2 regions of the Microbulbifer sp. ABF4_107 genome follow, and region 1 is predicted to be linked to the other one. Evidence: predicted binding sites of a transcription regulator. Region 1 holds the regulator's gene; the other holds the start of a gene.
What was found. The regulator sigma-54, encoded in region 1, starts transcription at its own class of promoters, with help from an activator protein. The targets are predictions, from matches to a motif close to TGGCACANNNNTTGCNNT.

Region 1 (3,416 bases):
ACTGAACAGGGCGGCAATTTCCGCCAGGGTATCCAGGTGCTCCTGGTCGGAATCCTCCGGTACCAGCAGGGCGAAAAGCAGATCCACCGGCTGACGGTCGATGGCGTCAAAATCTACAGCTGGAGAGGTGGTGCAAAGGACACCGATGGGCTTCTCACAGCCAGGCAGACGGCAGTGTGGAATGGCGACACCTTCACCAATGCCGGTAGAACCCAGGCGCTCCCGGGCTACCAGCTGGTTGAACACTGTGTCGGTGTCCAGGTCGGGGTATAGTTCGGAGATCGCCTGGGCGATATTGAGCAACAGCTTTTTCTTGCTACTCCCCGCCAGGTGGCAAAGGCTCAGGCGGGGAGAGAGTAATGCTTCCAATGTCATAACGTGCAGATGATCTAGCGGTGCGAATCAACCGTTGACTCGTAATGATGGAGCCTAGCGGTGACCGCGTAACTTCTCTTTGTGTTTCAACAGCTGTCGGTCGAGTTTGTCGGTCAGCGAATCAATCGCCGCGTACATATCCTCTGACTCCGAATCGGCAAAAATATCCTTGTTGCCGCTCACGTGAATCCGCGCTTCGGCTTTCTGGACTAGTTTGTCGACGGACAGGGTGACCTGGGTTGTGGTGATCAGGTCATTGTGGCGGGAGAGCTTGTCCAGTTTGGTCAGGCAGTAATCGCGAATGGCCGGAGTAACGTCTACATGGTGGCCACTGATATTGATCTGCATGGATTTCTCCTCATCGAGTACAACACAATCTGGCTGCACCCCCGCACAGGGCGGCAACCCTACTAGGAAGTGCGTCAGAATGGAAGGATACACTCGCTGTCAGGCTATTGGTTGCCCAGAAAATAGCCGCCGAGGCCAAGTGTAGGTGGAATTGGGGGGAAGGCACGACGGGTTTGGGTAAAAGTGTGACCCTGCGGCCTACACCAGTCGCTTTCTTTCGCTTGAGGAGGGGATGCCCATGGACTCCCGGTATTTCGCTACAGTGCGTCGCGCCACCTTGATCCCCTGGGCGTCGAGCTCCTGGGTGATCTTGTTGTCAGACAGCGGTTTGCGCGGCTGCTCGCCATCGATCAGCTTGCGGATCAGCGCCCGGATGGCAGTGGAGGAAGCATCTTCTCCGGAGTCGGTGCTGACATGGCTGGAGAAAAAGTACTTGAGTTCGAATACGCCGCGAGGCGTGAGCATGTACTTCTGGGTGGTGACCCGGGAAATAGTGGACTCGTGCATGCCGATGGTTTCGGCAATATTCGCCAGCACCATGGGTTTCATGGCTTCCGGCCCCTGCTCGAAAAATCCCTGCTGCTTTTCCACAATGCTGCTGGCGACCTTGAGGAGCGTTTCGTGGCGGCTTTGCAGGCTTTTCAGGAACCAGCGCGCTTCCTGCAGGTTGTCGCGCAGATAGTTGTTTTCACTGGAGTTGTCTGCACGCTTGATCATTGCCGCGTAGGCGTTATTGATGCGCAGCTTGGGCGTGGTTTCCGGGTTTAGTTCCACGACCCAGCGGTCTTGCTTGCGGCTGACGATGACGTCGGGCACCACATACTGGGGCTCCTCGCCACCGAAGGCCTCACCGGGGTAGGGCGTGAGCGTCTGGATCAGCCGCATGACATCGCCCAGTTGCGCTTCGCTGAGGCGGGTGCGGCGGCTCAATTGGCGAAAGTCCCGTTTTCCCAGCAGGTCCAGGTGCTGGCTCACCACGGCTACGGCCTGAGAAAGCCAGGGGGTTTGGTCCGGCAGCTGGCGCAGTTGCAGCAGCAGGCTTTCGCGCAGATCGCGCGCGCCACAGCCCGCCGGCTCCAGCTGCTGGATGGTCTTCAATACGGCCATGACCTCATCGACGTCCAGCTCCATGGACTCCGCCAGCTCTTCAATGGGGGTACCCAGGAAGCCGTTGGGAGCGATGGCGTCGATCAGCGTTTCGCCGATCAGCTTGTCTTCGATAGAGAGTGGGGTGAGGTTGAGTTGCCACTGCAGGTGATCCTGCAGGCTTTCCGAGGCCGCGCTGCGCTGCTCGAGCGCGAAATCTTCGCCCTCGCCGCCACTGTGGCTGCCGCTTGAATAGATGTCGTCCCAGCGCGTATCTACCGGCAGGTCATCTGGAATATCGTTGGTCCAGTCGCCGTCTGCGGAGGACTCGGCCTGGGTTTCCGCGGCTCGCTCAGAGGCTTCTTCCTTGCGCTCTGCGGGAGTGTTCTGGTCCTGGAGTGATTCTCCGGCGTGCTCGTCGAAGTCCGACTCCAGCAGCGGGTTGCTGTCCAGGGCGGATTGAATTTCCTGTTGCAGGTCCAGCGTCGACAGCTGCAGCAGGCGGATGGCCTGTTGCAGCTGTGGCGTCATTGTCAGCTGAGTGCCGAGTTTTAACTGGAGTGACTGCTTCATAGGGGTGTGCCGGCAGAAAAATCTGGCGTGAATCCGCTGCGGAGAATTTTATGTTTCCGGCGGCGGGGTAAAGCTCATTTCATGCAGACTACCCCGGGGCGGGGCGGAAGACAAGAGGGCGGTTAAGCAATAAGTGTGCCGAAAAAATGATGGCATTTGGTCACAGCTTAAATCCTGTGACCAATGTCTTCGAGTTGGCGTGAAATAGGGAGGTCTTTCCCTCTGTGAACTAGATGGTGAACTCGTGTCCTAAGTAGACGTCTTTCACCTGTTTGTTTTCGGCCACGTCGCGGGGGTCGCCAGAGGCGATAATGTGGCCTTCGCTGACGATAAACGCGGTCTCACAGATGTCCAGGGTCTCGCGAACGTTGTGGTCGGTGATCAGAACGCCGATTCCGCGGTCTTTCAAGTGGCGGATGATCTGCTTGATATCGTTGACGGAAATGGGATCGACACCGGCGAATGGCTCGTCCAGCAATACGAATGCGGGGTTGGTTGCCAGGGCGCGGGCAATCTCCACTCGCCGCCGCTCACCACCTGATAGGGCCATACCCAGGCTTTCGCGGATATGGGTGATGTGGAACTCTTCCAGGAGGGCTTCCAGCTGCTCCTTGCGCTGGGCATTGTTCAGGTCTTTGCGAGTCTGCAGGATCGCGAGGATATTGTCCTGCACCGAGAGGCGGCGGAAAACGGAGGCTTCCTGAGGCAGGTAACCAATGCCTTTGCGCGCGCGGCCATGCATGGACAGGCCGGTGATATCTTCATCGTCGATCAATACCTGGCCAGCATCCGCCTGCACCAGACCGGCGATCATATAGAAGCAGGTGGTTTTACCCGCGCCGTTGGGTCCCAGCAGGCCGACGACCTGGCCGCTGGATACGCTCACGGAGACATCCTGAACGACTTTGCGCTTTTTGTACTGCTTGGCGAGATGGAGCGCCTTGAGCGTTGGCATTATTCAATTCCGGCTGGGGCGGCACCTGGCCGCACTCAATAAATCTGCGTGTTGCGTTGGCGGTAATGGCTCAATGCCG
Region 2 (3,416 bases), 150 kb from region 1:
CCAGTTGCACCGTAAGATTGTCGCTACTGCCGTTAGCCAGTGCCGCGGCCACCAGGGTTTTTGCTGTGCGATCGAGACACGCGCCTTTCTGTTGCAGGTGTTCGATCAGCGTGCGTTGCGACAGGGAATCGTGCACCCCATCGGTACTCAGAATAAACAGATCGCCGGCCTGCAGGGAAAGCCGGCGGTAATCAATTTCCGTTTGCGCGTCCGCGCCCAGCGCGCGACTCAAGTAGCTGTGGTGCTCCCCTTGCCACAGACGGTGGTCGTGGGTGAGTTGCTCCAGAGAGTCACCGCGCAGGCGGTAGATACGGGAGTCGCCGAGGTGAAACAGGTGCACCTCGCTACCTCTGAAAATGGCGGCGCTGAAGGTACACACATACCCCTTGTCTTTATCGAAGCGGTAGGGGCTCTGGCGGGTCTGCTCAAACAGCCAGGCGTTGGTGGCCTTGATTACCTGTTCGGCAGCGTTCTGTACACTCCAGCCATCGGACGTGCAGTAGTAATCGTCGAGGAAACTTTTCACCGCCGTTTCACTGGCCACCGCACTGACCGTACTGGAGCTGATGCCATCGGCGATGGCAAAGGCGGCGCCCTTGATGGCTAGCTGCGGTTCCGCCGGCAAAAAGGCGCCGCAACTGTCCTGGTTTTCCGGTTTGAGGCCGGCGCTCGTGTGCTGACCCGCTGCCAATAGGAGAGAACCACTGATAGAACTGGGTATAGAACTGGGTATAGAGCTGGGTATAGAGCTGGGTATAGAACTCGGCATAGAACTGGTCATAGAAATAGCCATAAAAAAATAGCCCCGCGGAGTGCGGGGCTGTATTGCGATCAGGCCAGTGCTTCTTTGCCGGCAGTGCCGTTTTCCGCTTTCAACTGACGCTTGGGTGCCGTTTTGTAGTGGGTGCTGTAGAGGGTGAGGCCGGTAAAGGCGAGGCCGCCTACCAGGTTGCCCAGCGCGGTGGGGATTTCGTTCCAGATCAGGTAATCCATCACCGAGAAGTCACCACCCATCATGATCGCGGTGGGGAACAGGAACATGTTTACCACCGAGTGCTCGAACGCCATAAAGAAGAACAACATGATCGGCATCCACATGGCGATGACCTTGCCGCTCACGTTGGTGGAAATCATCGCGCCGACAACGCCCATGGAAACCATCCAATTACACAGCATGCCGCGGATAAAAATGGTAAACCAACCCGCCGCGCCGTATTCCGCGTAGCCCAGGGTGCGCGCTTCGCCGATGGACGACAGTTTGGCGCCGACAGCGCCCGGCTCGGTGTTAAAGCCCATGGTAAACACAAACGCCATCATTGCCGCGACGGTGAGGGCGCCGGCAAAGTTGCCCACAAATACCAGGCCCCAGTTGCGCAAGATCCCGCCCCAGGTCACACCCGGGCGGCGATCCAGCCACGCCAGTGGCGCCAAGACAAATACACCGGTCAACAGGTCAAAGCCCATCAGGTAGAGCATACAGAAGCCTACCGGGAACAGGATGGAGCCGATCAGATGGGAACCAGTCATAGTGCCGACCGTCACCGCGAATACCGCAGCCAGTGCGAGAATGGCACCCGCCATATACGCCCGTACCAGCGTGTCGCGGGTGGACATGAAAATTTTTGATTCCCCCGCGTCGACCATTTTGGTCACAAATTCTGTAGGAGCGAGATAAGCCATAGTCGTTTCCTTTATTTAGTGCTGGAGGCCTTGCCACTTCTGTTGCCACCCGTGATCGATTGCAGAACCGGAGCGCGGATTTTCGGGCACAAAAAAAGGCGCCCACACAGACAGACATAAGTCGGAAAGTGGTGGACGCCTTTATCCAGAGTGTTCAGATTGGTTGGGCTGAGCCCGGTCGCGCTGCATTGCACGAGCTTGCGCTCATAATCTAAAGCAAACTCGATGCCAAAGTTTTTGCTGGGCTTTTGGTCGTTGCTCCCTGCGTGCATTCGCTCAAGCAGGTAAAAAAATGTGATGTGAATCTTGTTCTATCGTTGCAGACTGATTTCTTCTTGCACTGGGTTGGTGCGGCGGCGCCAAAAGGGGCGAAACTGGTGCAATGGCGGAAGGCGGGTCAGGTAGTTTTCCGGCCGCGATAGCGTGAACTCCGCCTGTTGTGGAATGCAAATTGCTGGGATAAGCCGTATTCATTGACTGGATTGCTCAGATGCAAGGAGTCGCGTGCGGAGACACCACCATGCAGAACCACAGTGAAGATGCTGAAAAATTTCTGCTCGCTGCCAAGCGCGCGGAAATTCAGACGTTGGATCGCCTGGCCGGCAGTTGCGAACTGGTAACTACGGTATCGGACCTGGTGCATCAACTGCAGCGGGAGCGTGGCATCTGCAATATTTATCTGGTGTCGGCGGGTTTTCGGTTTGAAGAGCAGCGCAACGCACAAATCCAGAATTGCCAGCTCAGTGAAGGCCAGTTTCGCGCATTGTTGCACAATCGATACTTACACGGTGGTCGCTGCGATGGCGCTGCCGACATGCGCCTGTTAAACAGCATTGCATACTCCCTGCACGGGCTGGATGAGCTGGCGGAGCTACGTCGGCACATCGATGCGTTTGAGGTGAGTGCTCTGGAATCTACCGATGCCTACTGCCGGCTGATTGCCGGGTTGCTGAGCGTGGTATTCGAAGCTGCGGACGTTGCCGACGACCCGGAAGTGACCCGCCTGCTGGTCGCACTGTTTAACTTTATGCAGGCCAAGGAGTTTTCCGGCCAGGAGCGGGCCTGGGGCGCTATTGGCTTTGCCAGCAGCCACTTTGATGCAAGCTTGCATGAGCGCCTGCAGCAGCTGCAGGATTGCCAGCGACGCAGCCTGGACGTGTTTGCTGAATATGCTGGCGAGAACGAGACCGCGCGCTGGAAATCGATTGAAGACAGTCAGGAATCGCGGGATTTACAGCGGCTGCGGCTGGTGATCGCCGGGCTCAAAAATGGCGAGCCGATTGCCTCGGAAATCAGCGAGGTCTGGTATCAGTTGGCAACGGCACGTATTGATGCGATGCATCGACTGGAGGATGCCATGGCCGCGCGCCTGCTGCGGGTGAGCCGCCAGCGGGTATCCGATGCGCAGTCTGAGCTCGGCCATCACTATACGCAGTTACAACAGATGAAATCTGCAGACTGGAATAACCTACCGGCACTGGCAGTGCTATTCGACCCCGAAGTTCCCGGCTTGTATGGCAGCGTAGCGGCCAGCGGTATCGGCACCTTGCACGGCCAGCCTTTGGCGCACTCCCTTTACGATCTGATCAGGTCCCAGGTGGCGCATATTCAGCGAGTAAGTACCGAGCTGGAAGAAACCCGCAAGACACTTGCAGAGCGCAAGCTGGTAGAGCGGGCGAAAGGGCTTCTGATCAAAAGTCTGCGCATGAGCGAAGACGACGCCTATCGCACCATGC

Region 2: the regulator sigma-54 is predicted to act here: its motif matches at 1,894-1,911, upstream of ACYX4K_RS01605 (formate/nitrite transporter family protein).

The regions. Positions count from the first base shown of each region.
Region 1 is NZ_CM149983.1:579,264-582,679, forward strand. Features, by position in the region: gene ptsN (PTS IIA-like nitrogen regulatory protein PtsN) at 1-375, opposite strand, end outside; gene hpf (ribosome hibernation-promoting factor, HPF/YfiA family) at 430-723, opposite strand; gene ACYX4K_RS02290 (RNA polymerase factor sigma-54) at 922-2,382, opposite strand; gene lptB (LPS export ABC transporter ATP-binding protein) at 2,612-3,337, opposite strand.
Region 2 is NZ_CM149983.1:426,013-429,428, forward strand. Features, by position in the region: gene ACYX4K_RS01600 (bifunctional protein-serine/threonine kinase/phosphatase) at 1-691, opposite strand, end outside; gene ACYX4K_RS01605 (formate/nitrite transporter family protein) at 832-1,680, opposite strand; gene ACYX4K_RS01610 (nitrate- and nitrite sensing domain-containing protein) at 2,201-3,416, shown strand, end outside.